Regions from separate parts of the Kurthia sp. YJT4 genome, predicted to be linked through region 1. Evidence: riboswitches for the same ligand, from Rfam matches in the RefSeq annotation. Region 1 holds a riboswitch; each other region holds the start of a gene.

Evidence for each region. A riboswitch is a leader RNA that binds a small molecule or an ion and turns the genes downstream of it on or off. The one in region 1 is predicted to bind S-adenosylmethionine.
Region 2: it holds a riboswitch for S-adenosylmethionine, as region 1 does, so the genes downstream of both, QN089_RS13180 (bifunctional homocysteine S-methyltransferase/methylenetetrahydrofolate reductase) here and metA (homoserine O-acetyltransferase MetA) in region 1, are expected to answer to the same signal.
Region 3: it holds a riboswitch for S-adenosylmethionine, as region 1 does, so the genes downstream of both, QN089_RS01405 (MetQ/NlpA family ABC transporter substrate-binding protein) here and metA (homoserine O-acetyltransferase MetA) in region 1, are expected to answer to the same signal.

Annotation. Positions count from the first base shown of each region.
Region 1 is NZ_CP126689.1:1,302,940-1,309,110, forward strand. Features, by position in the region: gene QN089_RS06330 (aspartate aminotransferase family protein) at 1-260, shown strand, start outside; gene QN089_RS06335 (amino acid permease) at 284-1,681, shown strand; gene QN089_RS06340 (aminotransferase class I/II-fold pyridoxal phosphate-dependent enzyme) at 1,729-2,889, opposite strand; SAM riboswitch class I at 3,053-3,165, shown strand; gene metA (homoserine O-acetyltransferase MetA) at 3,238-4,146, shown strand; gene QN089_RS06350 (elongation factor G) at 4,252-6,171, shown strand, end outside.
Region 2 is NZ_CP126689.1:2,657,562-2,663,732, reverse strand. Features, by position in the region: gene QN089_RS13195 (Na+/H+ antiporter) at 1-1,973, opposite strand, end outside; gene hemG (protoporphyrinogen oxidase) at 2,146-3,558, shown strand; gene QN089_RS13185 (class A sortase) at 3,581-4,246, shown strand; SAM riboswitch class I at 4,433-4,541, shown strand; gene QN089_RS13180 (bifunctional homocysteine S-methyltransferase/methylenetetrahydrofolate reductase) at 4,634-6,171, shown strand, end outside.
Region 3 is NZ_CP126689.1:276,853-283,023, reverse strand. Features, by position in the region: gene QN089_RS01430 (hypothetical protein) at 1-355, shown strand, start outside; gene QN089_RS01425 (hypothetical protein) at 425-868, shown strand; gene QN089_RS01420 (tetratricopeptide repeat protein) at 873-1,361, opposite strand; gene QN089_RS01415 (carbon-nitrogen family hydrolase) at 1,421-2,209, opposite strand; gene QN089_RS01410 (pyridoxal phosphate-dependent aminotransferase) at 2,323-3,513, shown strand; SAM riboswitch class I at 3,602-3,716, shown strand; gene QN089_RS01405 (MetQ/NlpA family ABC transporter substrate-binding protein) at 3,798-4,619, shown strand; gene QN089_RS01400 (methionine ABC transporter ATP-binding protein) at 4,649-5,674, shown strand; gene QN089_RS01395 (methionine ABC transporter permease) at 5,661-6,171, shown strand, end outside.

The DNA of each region.
Region 1 (6,171 bases):
TTGTTGGCAGTGTACGTGGAAAAGGTTTATTAATTGGTATTGAGTTAGTAGAAAATAAAGAGACAAAACAACCTGTAGCCGTTCAGGTTGTGAATGACATCATCGCAGCGTGTAAACAACAAGGCGTCATCATTGGAAAGAACGGTGCAACTGTTGCAGGATATAATAATGTCCTGACATTATCACCACCACTTAATACAAGTGATGAAGATTTACAAACGATTGTCGATACCGTTGTGAAAGCCATTTGGGATAAATAGCAAAGCATAAAGGGGTGTTGTAGATGAATGAAGGTCAATCGTTACAAAAGGGGTTAAAAAAGAGACATATGACGATGATTGCCATCGCTGGTGTTATTGGTGCGGGACTCTTTATGGGGAGTGGTTCAGTTATTCACTTAGCTGGACCCGGCGCCATCTTATCGTATGTGATTGCAGGTACCATTGTTGTCCTCGTGATGCGTATGTTAGGGGAGATGGCAGCTAAAAACCCATCCAGTGGCTCATTTGCGATTTATGCAAGTCAGGCGCTTGGAAAATGGGCAGGATTTTTAGTCGGTTGGCTTTATTGGTTCTTCTGGGTAATTGCGATTGCGCTAGAAGCAACTGCAGCCGCCGCCATCATTCAATATTGGTATGATGGGGTTCCGCTTTGGTTATTAAGTTTAATCTTAACTTTAACATTAACTGTTACAAATTTAGTATCGGTTAAGGCTTTTGGTGAATTCGAGTACTGGTTCTCATTAATTAAAGTAGTTAGTATTATTGCATTCTTAGCAATCGGTGCATTTATTATTTTTGGCATCGTACCAGGCTTTTCATCAGTTGGCTTTACGAACTTAGTAGGACAGGGTGGGTTCTTACCGAATGGTTTTGGCGCAGTCATGATGGGTGTTGTCATTGTCATCTTCTCATTCATGGGTACTGAAATTGTGGCGATTGCAGCAGGAGAATCTGCTGAACCGGTGAATGCCGTACAAAAAGCGACGAATTCAATCATCTGGCGTGTTCTTGTCTTCTTCGTCGGTTCGATTACCGTCGTTGTGACATTGCTTCCATGGGATTCATCGAGTATTTTAACAAGTCCTTACGTTGCAGTACTAGACTATGTCGGTATTCCAGCAGCAGCGCAAATTATGAACTTTGTCGTTTTAACTGCTGTATTATCTTGTCTGAATTCAGCACTGTATGCAACATCTCGTATGTCTTTTGCTTTAGCAGAAGAAGGACAAGCACCGAAAATTTTCTTAAAGTTGAATAAGCGCGGCGCACCTGTTTATGCCATTTTAGCGAGTACATTCTTCTCGTATATTGCCGTAATTATGAATTATGTATCACCAGAAGCAGTCTTCATGTTCTTAGTCAATTCATGTTCAGCGATTACATTAATTATGTATTTCATCATTGCAGCTTCTCAACTTGTTATGCGTCGTCGTGCGATTAAAGAGGGGACAGAACATGAACTTGTATTACGCATGTGGTTATTCCCGTATTTAACGATTGGCACGATGATTATGGTAGGAGGACTTGCTGTAGCGATGTTCTTCATTCCAAGTATGCGCTCTCAAATTCTCTTTACAGCAGTCATTGTAGCGGCAGTCATGCTTATGTATTACTTTACACAACGTAAAAAAGCACCTGTTGACCTGTTACAACCAGAACCTGAAACACCTCTTGAATAATAAAAAGTCTGAATCCTTATTGATGATGGGATTCAGACTTTTTCTGTTTATAAAGTTGCGAGTCTTGAAACAGCTTCTTGTAATAGTTTTTCATCTTGAACGAGTGCGATGCGTACATGGTTTCTGCCCGATGCACCGAAGATCGAACCGGGTACAAGTACAACGCCTGTTTGTTCAATAACATGATAGACAAATTCTTTGTCATCCATCTGTTGTTGCGGATACTTCGCATAAACGAACATACCACCAGCAGATGGTGCGAGTTCCCAACCAATTGCTTCAAGACCTTCTGATAGTACACGATGTCTTGTCGAAAAAATGGTACGCAATTCATCTGTAATTGATTCCGCATTGTCGAGTGCAACACATGCCGCATCTTGAATTGGACGGAATGTACCATAATCAAGGTGTGATTTGAGTTCGCCCAATGTTTCAATGACGGAAGCGTTTCCAACGATATACGCAATACGAGCGCCTGCAAGACTAAAGCTCTTAGAAAGTGAATTAATCTCGACACCCACTTCTTTTGCACCTGGTACTTCCAAAAAGCTAAGCGGCTTTGTACCTTCAAAATAGAATTCTGAGTAGGCGGCATCGTGAATGACGATTAAGTTATGTTTTTTCGCAAAAGCAATCGCCTTTTCAAAGAATGCGACAGAAGGCATTGCTGGAACGGGATTCCCTGGAAGATTTAAAATGAGCATTTTCGCACGTGCACAAATATCTTCTGGAATGGCATCAAAATCAGGTAAAAACTGATGTTCAGCTGTTAATGGCATCGCATACGCTTCACATTTTGCGAGATGAATGCCTGCTGCATAAGCTACATAGGCAGGGTCCGTTGTTAAGACGATATCTCCTGGATCACAAAATGCGAGCGGTAAGTGCACAAGTCCTTCCTGAGAACCCATCGTTTGAATGATCTCTGTTTGTGGATCTAATTCCACGCCACTACGACGTTGATAATAGTTGGCAACTGCTTCATGAAATCGCTCCGTTCCACCGAGCGTATAGCCATAACTATCAGCCTTTTCAGCTTGTTTTGCTAATTCTTCTCGCACAATTTGAGCAGGTGGTAAGTCAGGACTTCCCAAACTTAAATCAATAATTTTTGTGCCTGTTGCCGCTTTCTTTTTTGCAGCAGCTTTTAAACTACCGAAAATGGCTTTCGGAAATTGATTCATTAATGTTGAACGATGCATCGTCATCATGTTGTGTCACTCCTTTAATTCGCTTATTTCTTCTTTATTTTACCATATTGTATTTGGCTAAAAACACTATTTACGTTTTTTAACGAGAGATTTTATTGAATTATCAGAAATGTTTGCTATTAAAGTATGGTTCTGCTATGATAGTTAATAATTCAATATTGTCTTATCAAGAGAAGCCGAGGGAATGGCCCGATGACGCTTCAGCAACCTCTGTTTAAAACAGAAAGGTGCTAATTCCTACAGAAGCTCCATTATGCTTCTGATAGATAAGAGTCGGATACATATGTGTAACCTCATTCTTATCAAAGAGTGAGGTTTTTTTATATTTAAAGGGGGAGTTTCATCATGCCAATCAATATACCAAGTGGGCTACCAGCAACTGAAATTTTAAAAGAGGAAAAGATTTTCATTATGGACGAAGTGCGTTCGACAAGCCAGAACATTCGTCCGTTAAATATTTTAATTTTTAACTTAATGCCTGAAAAAGAAAAGACCGAGTTACAATTACTTCGTCTTTTAGGAAATACACCACTTCAAGTAAATGTTACGTTTTTAAATACGGCGACACATGAATCAAAAAATGTTAGTAAAAATCATTTAGAGTCATTTTATACGACGTTTGAACATGTAAAACACCGTAAATTTGACGGTATGATTATTACAGGAGCGCCAATTGAATTATTTGAATTCCATGAAGTTGATTTTTGGGATGAGATGGTCGAGATTATGGAATGGACGAAAACAAATGTCACGTCTGTTTTGAATATTTGTTGGGGCGCACAAGCGGCACTCTACTATCATTATGGTATTGGAAAATATACATTACCGTCAAAATGTTCGGGTGTGTTCGATCACATCGTGCATGATAGTACCGTTAAGTTAATTCGCGGATTTAATGATGTATATACAGCACCACATTCACGTAATACCTCTGTTTCAAGAGAGGCTATTTTAAACCATCCTGATTTAGAACTCGTGTCTGAATCAGACGAAGCAGGGGCATTTATTATCGTATCGCGTGATGAAAAACAAATTATGATTACAGGTCATTTAGAATATGATGCAGATACATTAAAGCAAGAATATGACCGTGATGTTGCAAAGGGCATCGAACCGCAAGTACCAAAACACTATTTCCCGAACGACGATCCAACGAAAAAACCGTTGAATCGTTGGCGTTCACACACGCATCTATTATTCTCCAATTGGTTGAATTACTATGTGTACCAAGAAACACCGTATGAATGGGAATAAACAGCAAACCATCTTTTTTCGTGTATATTCGAAAGAAGATGGTTTTATTATTGGACATGATATAATTCATAGTAGAGACGCTTTGATAAGAAATGAGGAAAGATAATGAAGAAAACAATTGGCATTTTAGCGCATGTAGATGCAGGGAAGACCACCTTTTCAGAGCAATTACTTTTTCATACGAAAAGTATTCGCACCATTGGGCGTGTCGATCATCAAAATGCACATTTAGATTTGCATGAGATTGAACAACAGCGTGGCATTACCGTTTTTGCGGAACAGGCCACTTTTACATATCGAGAAAATGATTATACGGTGATTGATACACCAGGACATGTCGACTTCGCGGCAGAGATGGAGCGTTCGATTATGGCACTGGATGGGGCAATTCTTCTATTAAATGGAACAGACGGTGTACAGGGACATACAGAAACAGTTTATCGTTTACTAAGAAAATATCGTATTCCTACACTGTTTTTCGTTAATAAAATGGATTTAATTAGTGCCAATGCAGCAACAGTGACAGAAGAAATTCAACAAGAATTAATGGAATATGCACTACCATTTCATGACTGGGCAACAGGAATAGAAGAATTTGCAGGACGAGATGAGCAATATTTAGAAGACTATTTAGAAGAAAGTTTATCCGAAAGCGAATGGCAAAAAAGGCTTTCAAAAGCTTTCATGGCACAAGAGCTTTCACCGATTTTATATGGCTCAGCATTAAAAGATGAAGGCATCGATTTTGCATTAGAAGTGCTAGATACATTGCTCCAGCCACAGCATAAATCGGGAGAGTTACAAGGAATGATTTATAAAATTCGTCACATTGAACAAAATCAACGTATGGCTTTTATAAAAATTCATCAAGGTTCGTTGAAAGTAAGAGACGATGTACGCTGTGGTGGGAATTGGTTTAAAATCACACAAATTCGTAAATATCACGGTAAAAAATTTGAGGAATTACAGCGAGCGGAAGCAGGTGATACGGTAGCGATAATTGGTTTGAAAGAAGCAAAAGTTGGTATGGGAGTAGGTGAATTTACGCCTTCTTATGAAATAGATTTGCGTCCAACGATGCGCACACAAATTGTTTATGAAGGCGCCTTACATCCAAAAGAGTTACTAGCATATTGTCGTTTGTTAGAAGCAGAAGATCCAGCACTTAGTGTGACGTGGCAAGAAGAAATACAGAAAATAACACTTCATATTATGGGTGAGATTCAATTAGAAGTGCTACAGCAAATTTTTGAAGAACGCTTTAGCGAGCAAATTGCATTTACAGAACCGACAATTATCTATAAAGAGACGATTCAACAGACGGTACGAGGATACGGCCATTTTGAACCGTTAAAGCATTATGCAGAGGTGCATTTACAAATCGAACCAAATGAACGTGGAGCTGGAATTGAAGTAACGAGCAAGTGCCACCCGAATGATTTAGCAATCGGACTGCAAAATATGATTCAGCAATCACTCATTGAAAAAAAGCATCGTGGTATTTTAACAGGTTCTGAAATAACGGATTTACGTGTAACGATTTTAACAGGACGCTCGCATCCGAAACATACAGAGGGTGGCGATTTTAGAGAAGCGACATTACGCGCTTTGCGACAAGGATTAGAACAAGCGGAAAATCAATTGCTTGAACCATATTATTCATTTTCATTGAAGGTACACCATGAACTATTTGGACGTATTGTCACAGATGTAACGAATCGCCATGCACAAGTAGATGAACCACAATTTATGGGTGAACAGGTATATATGACAGGTCGTGCACCAGTTGCAACGATGCGTGACTATCCAATTCAGTTTGCTGCTTCAACGAATGGTCGAGGTAGTCTGCAACTCCGTGTTGATGGTTATGATGTGTGTCATAATGCAGAGGAAGTAATAGAGCAAATGGCGTATCAAAAAGATGCTGACCCTGAGTACAGTTCAAATTCAGTATTTTGTGCAAAAGGAAAAGGCTATTCCGTTCATTGGACAGAAGCCAAAGAAGCGATGCACTGTCCAATGAAT
Region 2 (6,171 bases), 1.4 Mb from region 1:
CGTAAGTCTTTTTCTTGATCGCGTGTAATTTTGCCTTCTTCATATAATAAGTGAATTTCTTGACGTTCTGTTTCGAGCATCACTAAATTTAATTCTTCTTTTAGTTCTTCTTCGCGTACAGAGTCCATTGTGACTTTTTTTCGTAGGCGTTCGTATGCTTTTTGATATTCAAAAAGAATAACGGTGTATAGCTCAGGGTGATCTGATTTTTTTCGTTTTTCTTTTAAATAATCGATTGCTTTTTTATAAGCGTGTCGACGAACATCTTGACGCATGAGAACATACGATAGATATTTTTCTTTTTCGTTATTATAATGCTTTTTAGCAATAGATAACTCGCGTAAAACTTTTCGTAATGTAAACAATCCACGTTTCCAAGTGCTAATCGACAGCATTTTTTCGCGATCAGATATAGAATGTAATAATGACTGGTACATATGTTCATCAAGTTTATGATCTTTATACAATCCATTGATATAGTCACGTTCAACTTGTAATGCATTCAAGCGAATACGTTCTAATTTTGGTGCATGTTTTGAACTACCTGAATCATCTGCATTGGCTTCTAATTGTGTTTGTCTGAATAGATGTTGTAAATTATCAATTAAATCATAAATAATATAACGATTTTCCTCGTTAATTTTTGATTGCATCTTTTTTACAGTTTGCACTAACACAAAACTTTTCGCCTCATGGAATGACAGCTGACCTTCTTTTACAACCGTCATTTCTTCTTTATCCGTTAGTAACGGTAAGAAGGCTGTAGCAATAATCAGTGTGAAAAGAATAACACCAGAAGCTAAAAATAAGATTAAAGATCGTTCTGGAAATGGTTCTCCTGTATCGAGGAAGAAAGGTAATGATAAAATCCCCGCCATTGTGACAGCACCACGTACACCAACCAAACTACTAATTAGACTCATTTTCAGCGTTGGTTTTTCATCTCTTTTTCGCTTGAATTGCCACAGTGCAAATAAATGTGACCAAACGAAGCGTATAAGAAGAATGATTGCACCAATTGCAGATGCATAAAGAATTAAAATCCAATTATCGATTTGTGTATCTAAAATCGATTGCTCCATAGATAATGGAATATTTAAACCAAGTAATAAGAAAACAACGCCATTTAAAACGAATAAAACGATTTCCCAAGCACTCTCTGTTAGCACTTGTTCTTCTGCAAGGACAGTTTCGGTTTGTTCTTTGAAAATAGCTTGAATAATCCCCGCAATGACAACGGCGATAACGCCAGAAGCATGAAAAATATTTTCCACAATGAGATAAATGATAAAGGGCGTTAAAATTTGATAAAGTGTGTGGAAAACAGCATCTCGTATGCCAGCACGTCTAAAAGCAAATCGTAATTCAATTAGAACAAATCCAAGAACTAAACCTAAAATCCCTCCTGCTAAAAACGTATAAGAGAAATTTAAAATGGCACTTTGGAATGAAAAATACCCTGATACAGCTGCAGCAACTGCATATTTAAAAGCTACTAACCCTGAAGCGTCATTGATAAGTGATTCCCCGCGTACAACACTTAAAATCTTTTCAGGTATTCGAATACGTTTTGCAATGCCATTTACTGCAACAGGATCAGTAGGAGATAGGATGGCAGCAAGTGCAAAGGCAGCAGGGAGTGGAATTGTTGGCACAAGCCAGTGAATAAAATACCCACCGCCGATTGTTGTGATGAGTACCAGTACGATGGCATTCCCTAAAATAGGTAGTCTCATACTCCATAATTCTTTGCGTGGAAAATAGCGTCCATCATTGTATAATAACGGCGCAACAAAAAGTAATAAAAACCATTCGGTATCGAGTTCTAAGTCTAAGCTTGGAACGAAAAGTGCTAAAATAACACCGAGACCAATTTGAATTAAAGCAGTCGGTAAAAATTTTACATAGTGGCTAATAATATTAGACGCTAGTAAACCGATTAATAAAAAGAGTGTAATCATTAATAAATTCATAGCAAGACCCTTTCAAAATAGGATTAATTTAAGGTTACCGTAAATGGAACAAAAAGCTAAATTAAACGCTTGCGTATTTGAAAAGTGTTCAAGAGTTTGTAAGATAAAACAATGTGGTTCCGAGTCAATTTGATTTATACTAAGGAAGAACATGAATGAACGGAGATGACAGATGTTGAGAAAAGTAGTCGTAATTGGTGGCGGTATTACCGGAATGAGTACGATGCATTACTTGCAAAAACAAGCCAAAGAACAAGGGTTGGACCTCGCTTTGACATTGATTGAAAAAGACGCACAAATCGGTGGTAAGATGGTCACAAAACAACGTGATGGTTACTTAATGGAAGTTGGTGCAGATTCCATCGTGTCGCGCCATGCGAGTGTTCGAAAATTAATCGAAGAATTACAATTAGAAGATCGAGTTGTTTATAATGACACAGGCGTTTCATATATTTTAACGGAAAATCAGTTACATGCAATTCCAGAAGATAGCGTGTTTGGAATTCCTATGAATGAACAAGCATTAAATAAAAGTACGCTTATTTCAGAAGAAGGAAAAAAAGCTGTTTTACAAGACTTAGAAAAAACCGAACTCCCTTTTACAACAAATCATTCGGTCGGAGAATTTTTAACATATTATTTAGGTGAAGAAATTGTTCAAAAACAAGTCGCACCTGTTTTATCTGGTGTCTATTCAGGTGATTTGAATAAATTAACAATTGCTTCTACTTTACCCTATTTATTTGAATATAAAAATGAATTTGGAAGTATCATGCGTGGATTTGAAGCAAATAAAGCGTTCTACCAAGAGAATGCCAAAAAGAAATTCATCTCGTTTAAAAATGGCCTAGTAGAATTATTTGAACGAATCGAAGAAACACTAGAGAACGCGACGATTTTAAAAAATACATCGGTGGAATTGTTAAAACAAGACACGAATGGGTATAAGATTCAAATAGATACGGGTGAATGGTTAGATGCAGATGAAGTCGTATTAGCTGTACCGCACCAAGTCGCACAAAAACTATTGAAGGAAGAGCCTTTCCAACGTGATTTTGAAGAACTACAAACGGGTTCTATTATTACAGTTTACTTGGCTTATGATTTACCGAATGATGTGCTACCAGCAGATGGTACAGGATATATTGTATCATCAGGTAATGATGTAGATTGTAATGCATGTACATGGACAAGTCGCAAATGGCGTCATACTTCTAAAGACGATAAGTTACTTATCCGTATGTTTTATAAAAAGAATAATCCTCGTTTTGAAGAATTTTGTCAGATGACAAATGATGAATTAGCACAAATAGCACGTCAAGACATCGAAAAAAGCTTAAAAATAATAGATGAACCAACATGGATTGATGTAAAAAAATGGTTTGATGCGATGCCAATTTATAATTTACAACATAAACAAGCAGTTGAACGTATTGAAAAACAAATGGTGAAATATCATCCACATGTACATTTAGCTGGTTGTTCGTATTATGGTGTGGGGATTGGTTTATGTATTCAAAATGGTGAAGAAGTGGCTACGCGAGTTATGAATCAATTTATTCAAAGACAACGAGAATTCGTATAAAGTGTGAAAGGAGGATTCCATAATGAACAGGAAATTAAGTTTAACGATTGGCATTGTTTTGTTTGTTTTAGGTGTTGCACTAATTTTCAATAAACAAATTATGGGGTTCATCGTGTCACATATGAGTAATCAAGCAATTGAGCAGTTTGATGAACAAAAAGCACAAAATGCGGATGACGTAAGCTTTGATTTTGGTAATGTGGAAAATATTAGCTTACAAGATGTATTAAAGGCACAAATGAATCAAGGTGATGTACATTCAATTGGTGCATTAAGTGTTCCCGATGTATCTTTACAATTGCCTATTTTATACGGAATTTCAAATACAAATCTAGCAATTGGCGCAGGTACATTAAAGAAGGATATGAAGATGGGGCAAGGTAATTATGCATTAGCAGGTCATAATATGAATAATGATAAAACATTATTTAGCCCTTTAACGAAAGCAAAAAAAGGAATGCTTATGTACACAACGGACTATAAGCGTGTGTATACGTATAAAATTACAAAAATCTTTATTACAGAAGCAACTGACGTTCAAGTTATCGAAAATCAAGCTAAAAAAAGACTACTGACGCTCGTTACATGTAATTATGATGGTTCGAAACGATTAATTGTACAAGGTGAGTATGTCAATGCGCGTGACTTTGATTCAAATGCTGGCGATGCATTTACGATAAAAAAATAAAATATGAAGCGTATGAGATGTGAAAAAACCTCATACGCTTTTTTTTAATACCTATTACTGAATTTACGAAATATTGTGATAAAGTAAGCGCTTTTTCGTACAATATTTAGCTGAAAGTGGTAGAAGCTATTGACGGTACTCTATTTAAGAGGTATGATTCTTTTAATATTTTAAAAATTCAATAATTTCTTATCAAGAGAAGCCGAGGGACTGGCCCGACGACGCTTCAGCAACCAGCCATTTAGATGGTCAGGTGCTAATTCCAGAAGGACGTATGGTTCTTAAAAGATAAGAAGGCTTATTTTCAAGTGTCAGTTCAAACCTTCTTATGCAATGTAAGAAGGTTTTTTTATAGCTTTTTTGAAATGAAGGAAGGATGGGGAGTGTATGGGGTTACTAGAAGATTTAAAGACAAAGGTATTAACAGCAGATGGCGCAATGGGGACACTGCTCTATTCATATGGGATTGATTTTTGTTATGAAGAACTGAATGTTCGAAAGCCGGAAGTAATTGAGAATATTCATAAACTATATATTGAAGCGGGCGCTGATGTCATTCAGACGAATACGTACACAGCGAATACGATTAAGTTAGCTCGCTACGGTATTCAAGATGAATATGAAGCACTGAATCGTGCGGGTGTAGAGGTAGCGAAAAGAGCTGCAAAGAATGGCGAGTACGTACTTGGAACAATTGGTGGAATTCGAGGTATTCGTAAGGATGAACATTCACTAGATGAGATTATTGAATCACTTGTTTTACAAGCAAAAGTATTACTTGATGCAGGTGTAGATGGTTTACTACTCGAAACATTTTACGACTTAGAAGAGCTTGAAACATTAGTGAAAACAATTCGCATATTCTCAGATGGACCGATTGTAGCGCAAGTTTCGATGCATGACCCAGGGGTTTTATTAAATGGAATGAAGTTGAATGATGCACTGCAACATTTAGAAAGAGCTGGAGCTGATGTTGTCGGTGTGAACTGTCGGTTAGGCCCGTACCATACAGTGAAGGCGCTTGAAAATGTTGAGCTACCAAAGAACTCGTTCTTATCTGCGTATCCGAATGCAAGTCTACTCGATGTAGAAGAAGGAAAAGTGGTATATGAATCAGAAGCAGAATATTTTGGGCGCGCTGCAGTTGAATTACGTGATGAAGGGGTTCGCTTAATTGGTGGATGCTGTGGAACAACACCTGAACATATTCACGAAGTGAAGAAACATTTATCAGATGTTTTACCAATGGAAAATAAAGAAGTTATCACAACTAAAGAAGAAGTGATTCGTGAAGCTAATGTGTCTAAATTTGAACCACTTCACGAGAAAGTAAAAAAAGGGCGTTCCATTATCGTTGAACTTGATACACCGCGCCATTTAGAAACGGAAAAGTTTTTAGAGGGAGCAGCGATTTTACAAAAAGCGGGCGCCGATATTGTCACAATGGCAGATAATTCACTTGCTTCACCGCGTGTATCGAATGTGGCGATGGGATCGATTTTAAAATATGAAAAGAATGTACGAGCATTAGCACATATTACATGTCGTGACCGTAATTTAATCGGGCTACAATCTCATTTGATGGGCTTAGATGCATTAGGTATTCACGATATTTTAGCTGTGACAGGTGATCCAACAAAGGTAGGGGATTTCCCAGGTGCTACAAGCGTCTATGATGTATCGAGCATTGAATTACTACAATTAATTAAAAAATTAAACGAAGGTATTTCTTTCTCGGGAAAACCACTACGTAAAAAGGCAAACTTCTCTGTAGCGGCAGCATTCAATCCGAATGTACGTGTCGTCGAACGTGCCATTCCACGTTTAGAGAAAAAGATTGAAGCAGGTGCGGATTATTTCATTACACAGCCTGTTTACTCAAAAGAGAAAATTATTGAAATTTATGAAGCAACAAAACATTTAGA
Region 3 (6,171 bases), 1.0 Mb from region 1:
TCCTTATTTCAAATCACTGTTATTACTGTTAGAAAAACGCTATGATGCAGCTTTTTTTGAAGCAGAGAAAATTCAAAAAGCAGAAATTCGTTATTATACTTTGGCACAAATTGAAATCGAACGTGGGAATCACGCGAAAGCGAGTGATTATATCCATCGCCTTCAAAGTAAATGGCGCAGAGATACACTTCTCGCATTGCAAGCATTCTCTAAACAACAACTCGATGAATTTACACGTCGCTCTTCCAATGCACTGAAAAGAACGCGCGGTATTGAATACTATATGCTCTATCATCTCTTTGAAAAATTAAAGCCAAGCAAAACATTTAATTTACCATTTTGTTTGAGTGTATAAAAAAGGAATCTCGCTGAAATTTCAGCGAGATTCCTTTTTATGGTATTTTATAATAGGAGGTGTCAAAATATGAAAAAAATATTTTTCATCCTAATTCTTTTATGTGTTAGCTTAACTGCCTATGTGGTCGTAGCCAAAACACCGAAAGAACAATCTTTACAGCACGATGTTCTAACTAAGATTCAACTCTCTAAAGTAAAAGCAAATACACTCATTTCACCTGAAGATCAAATTTATCAAATTACTTCAAATGATTCTTCCGCGCTACTTTCTTTAGTAGAATCAATGTCTGTAAAAAAAGCAAAAATCAAAGACCCTAAAAACTACACAAGTATTTCATTCTCAGGTGCTAGTGGCTCTTTTCAACTTTTCATTTATGAAAATAACTACATAACAATCCCAACACAAGATACTGATACAGTTTATGAGATTATCGAGCCAAAACTAGCGAAAAGACTACTCGATGTAACGAACAAAATACAAGAAAATAAACAAAATCGAATCTCTAAGTAGCGCGTTATGACCATATGCGATTCAATTGTTGGCTATAAAATCGAATCGCTTTTTCATAACTTTTTATTTCTTCATCATTCGTTGTCTCTACTAAACTTGTTAATAAGCGATTCATTGCTTCTTCATGGCGTTCTAAATTATATAAAGTCATCGCATGGAATACATGAATTGCTTGATTTCGTGGAAATAACTGTAATCCTTTTAAAAAAGTATGATGTGATTTTTCATATTCCCCGAGTGTACGATACGTACTACCTAGACCGATGTAAGCACCTTGTAAATCTTCCTCGGGTAATCCAAGTGCAATCGCTTTTTCATAAAAAGGAACTGCTGCTATTTCTTGTCCCAGAACATCAAAACTCCATGCACACTGGTATTGAATGATTGCATCTGCTGGGTATTCATCAGCTAATTTTTGCAAAATCTGATTTGACTCCTCTTTCTGTCCTAACTTCCTTAGTTCAATCGCCTTTAAAAGCTTTGCTTCTTTCATGTTCATATCTCCCTCTTTCAAAAGAAAAAGCTAGGACGTATCAGCCCTAGCTTCATTTTTTATTTCAATACATCTTGATACAATTCTGGTCTGCGATCATCATAGACTGGAATACGTGTGCGCACTTCATCAACTTTTGAAAAATCAACGTCGACAATCGCTAATTCCTCATCTTCTCCACCAGTCCATAAAATTTCACCCCATGGTTCGATTACCATCGACTGTCCGTTAAAGTTATCTTTATTGCGACTAATGCGATTGACTGCTACCACAAAACATTGATTTTCAATTGCACGTGCTTGTAATAATGTTTTCCAATGATCAATTCGTGCAGTTGGCCACTGCGCTGAAACGAATAATACTTTTGCGCCGTTTAATGCGTGTAGACGTAACCATTCTGGAAAACGAATATCGTAGCAAATCACACCTGCCGCATCTAAATCACCCAGTTTGAAATTATTTTGTGTGTTACCAGAAGATAAATGCAAGTGTTCATCCATCAAGCGGAATAAGTGTGCTTTATCGTATTCGCCTACTAGCTCACCCTCATTATTGTAGACGAGCATCGTATTATAGAATTTGTCGCCCTTTTTCGTTGCGACTGAACCGCCCACAATATGAACATGCAATTCTTTTGCTAATTGTGATAAAAAGGCTTTTGTTCTTTCTCCGTCAACATCCGCAAGACCTTCAAGTTTTTCAAGTGCGTAACTCGTATTCCACATCTCTGGTAGAATGACAATTTCCGCCCCTTTATTTGCAGCTTCTCGAATTAATTCTTCCACACGAGAAAAATTTTTTTCAACATCGCCAAAAGCAACTTGTAGCTGAATACAACCTAATTTCATCTCTCCACCACCTAGACTTTTTTTCTGAAAAGTATTATGATTCACGATAAAACTTCTACTATTCAGAATATTTCTTTCTCTATCATAACAAAAAAGCCAAAGGAGGCAACCAAATGCCTTATTCTGATTTACTCAAAAAATTACCTGAACAATTTTTCGCGAAACTCGCAAAACGTGTAGCCGAAAAAGTTGCAGAAGGTCACGATATTATTAATTTAGGTCAGGGAAATCCAGACCGCCCGACACCTCCTCATATCGTCAAGGCGATGCAAGAGGCAACAGCCGATGTCGCGAATCATAAATATTCACCGTTTCGTGGAATTGATGAATTAAAAGAGGCGATTGTGACATTTTATAAACGTGAATATGATGTAACACTCGATGCTGAAACAGAAGTCGCTGTGCTATTCGGTGCGAAAGCTGGTCTAGTAGAACTGCCGATGACACTCTTAAATGCTGGCGATACCATGTTACTTCCTGACCCTGGCTATCCCGACTATTTATCAGGTGTCGCACTTAGTCATGTAAACTTTGAAACGATGCCACTTCTTGCTGAAAATCAGTTTTTACCTGATTATGCGGAAATTGCACCTGATATTTTAGAACGTGCAAAATTGATGTATTTGAATTACCCGAATAATCCTACAGGTGCTACAGCGACACCTGCATTTTTTGAAGAAACGGTACAGCTTGCAAAACAACATGACTTCGTTGTTATGCATGACTTCGCTTATGGAGCGCTTGGTTTTGATGATGTAAAACCACCTAGCTTTTTACAAACAGAAGGTGCAAAAGAGATCGGTGTTGAATTTTATACCTTATCGAAAACGTATAATATGGCAGGATGGCGTGTTGGCTTTGCTGTTGGCAATAAAGAAGTGATTGCAGGACTTAATTTGCTACAAGATCACCTTTATTGCAGCATTTTCCCAGCGATTCAAGTTGCCGCAGCACATGCATTAACAGGTCCACAAGATTGTGTAGAAGAACAATTAACTGTATATGAAGCTCGTCGTGAAGCATTGATTCAAGCATGTTCAAAGGTTGGATGGTCTGTCACTGCACCTGCGGGTAGCTTTTTTGCTTGGTTAAAAGTGCCTGAGGGTTATACGAGTGAAACTTTTGCAGATCTTCTCTTAGAGAACGCTTCTGTTGCAGTTGCAGCAGGTAATGGATTCGGTCTACATGGTGAGGGTTACGTTCGCGTTGGTTTACTCGTATCGCCTGAACGATTAGTTGAAGCTGTAGAACGTATTGCACATCTACCTGAATTTTCGACTGTTTTTCGCTCGAAAGTGCATTAATTTTGTTTTCTCAAGAAAATAATGTTTGACTTTACTGAAAATTAACTATAGATTGAATATATCAAATAGTTATATAAAAATATAAAATCTCTTATCAAGAGTAGCTGAGGGACTGGCCCTATGAAGCTCGGCAACCTTCCAATACATCGGTATTGTGAAAGGTGCTAATTCCAGCAAGATGACAAAATCTTGATAGATAAGAGAGGTAAAACCAACACTTTCACCTCTCTTTTTGTTAAGAGAGGTTTTTTTATATGCTACATACAAAAAGGAGCGTTTTATTTATGAAAAAAGCAACAGGAATCGTATTATCACTTGTATTATCAGCATCAGTATTAGCAGCATGTGGGAAGAAAACAGAAGATAGCCAAGCAGCAGCCGAAGATAACAAATTAGTATTAGGTGTAACGGGCGGACCACACGAAGAAATCGCAAAAAAAGCAGCGGAAGTAGCGAAAAAAGATGGTTTAGATGTTGAGATTAAAGCATTCTCTGATTATGTATTACCGAATACTTCTCTTGTAGAAGGCGACTTGGATGCAAACAGTTTCCAAACACTAACTTTCTTAGCGAACTTCAATAAAGAGAAAAATGAAAACCTTGTATCAGTTGGTACAACAATTTTAACGCCAATGGGTCTATATTCGAAAAAGGTGAAGAAATTAGAAGATTTAAAAGCGGGTTCAACAATCGCAATTCCAAATGATGCGGCGAATGGTGATCGTGCCTTACAAGTACTAGCAAGCAAAAAAGTTATTTCTCTAAAAGATACTGGCGATAAATTGGCAACACCGAAAGATATTGCAGAAAACAAAAATAAATTTAAATTTGTAGAACTAGAAGCTTCACAATTACCACGTCAATTAGACGAAGTAGATGCAGCAATGATTAATACGAACTTCGTTTTAGAAGCAGGCATTGATCCAAAAACAGCGCTACTACGTGAAAATACAGATTCACCACATATCAACGCAATTGTTGTAGAAGAATCACATAAAAATGACGCAGATGTAAAAAAATTCGTTAAAGCTTATCACTCAGAGACAGTGAAAAAATTCATTGAAGATGAATTTGACGGTGCAGTAATCCCTGTATTCGATAAGTAAACGGTTAGATTGAAAAGGAGGAGTCATCTATGATTGAGCTGAAAAATATTGAGAAAAATTTCGTTTCAAATAAAAAAGTCGTAACTGCTGTAAGAGATGTCAATCTTACAGTACCTGCTGGAGAAATTCATGGTGTTATTGGCTATAGTGGTGCTGGTAAAAGTACATTAATTCGTTGTGTGAATCTACTTGAACAACCATCAAAAGGACAAGTTCTAATCGATGGGAAAGATTTAACGAAGTTATCGGCATCTGGTTTGCGTAAAGTACGCAGTAAAGTCGGTATGATTTTCCAACACTTTAACTTATTAAAAACAGTCACAGTGTATGAAAATATCGCGATTCCATTAAAGCTAGCGGGTGTACCGAAAAAAGAATTAGATGCACGTGTACAAAAATACCTACAAATTGTTGGTTTAGAAGACCGCGCAACGAACTATCCTGCTCAACTTTCTGGCGGGCAGAAACAACGTGTCGCGATTGCACGCGCCCTATCACTTGAACCGACTATTTTATTAAGCGATGAAGCGACTTCAGCACTTGACCCAGAAACGACGGATTCAATTTTAGATTTACTCCTAAAAATCAATCGTGAGCTTGGCATTACGATTTTATTAATTACACATGAAATGAATGTTATTCAAAAAATTTGCGACCATGTCTATGTGATGGAGAACGGTTCAGTTGTGGAACAAGGCTCGACAATTGAATTGTTCACAAATCCACAACATGCGACAACACGTAAATTTTTAAATACAATTTCACAACGTCAATTAAGTGATTCACTTATTGATTCCCTTCATGTAACAGGTGATGTAACACGTCTTACATTCGTTGGTGCAAGCACAGGGCAACCTGCACTTGCTGAGATTAGTAAACGTTTTGCCGTCACACCAAACATTTTAGCTGCAAATATTATCGAACTTAAAAATGGCATTGTCGGTAACATTACAGTGCATTTAGAAGGCGATGATGCAGCACGAGAACAGGCGTTACAATACCTTGAGCAATCAGGAATTCAAGTGGAACAGTTAGGAGGTCTTGTCTATGCGTGAATTTATTGATCAATGGGGCGATATTTTATGGGAAGGTGCGATTCAAACCTTCCAAATGACAAGTATCTCACTCATTATTGCTATCTTAATTGGTATTCCACTCGGTGTAGCAGTTGTGTTAACACGTCCTGGACAACTTCTGGCAAATCGTTTTTTCTATCAAGTTTTAAATATTATCATTAATATTGTACGTTCAATTCCATTTATCATTTTATTATTCTTCATCATTCCATTTACAAAATTCATTGTTGGTACAACGATTGGTGTAGAAGGAATTATCGTACCACTTGTTCTTTATACAGCTCCTTACATTGCACGTCTAATGGAAACAGCTTTATTAGAGGTGGATCATGGTGTCATTGAAGCTTATAAGGCTATGGGTATGAAACGTGGACAAATTATTTGGCACGTATTACTACGTGAAGCACGTCCATCGATTATTTTAGGTTTAACACTTGCGACAGTGAGCTTAATTGGCGCAACAGCTATGGCTGGTC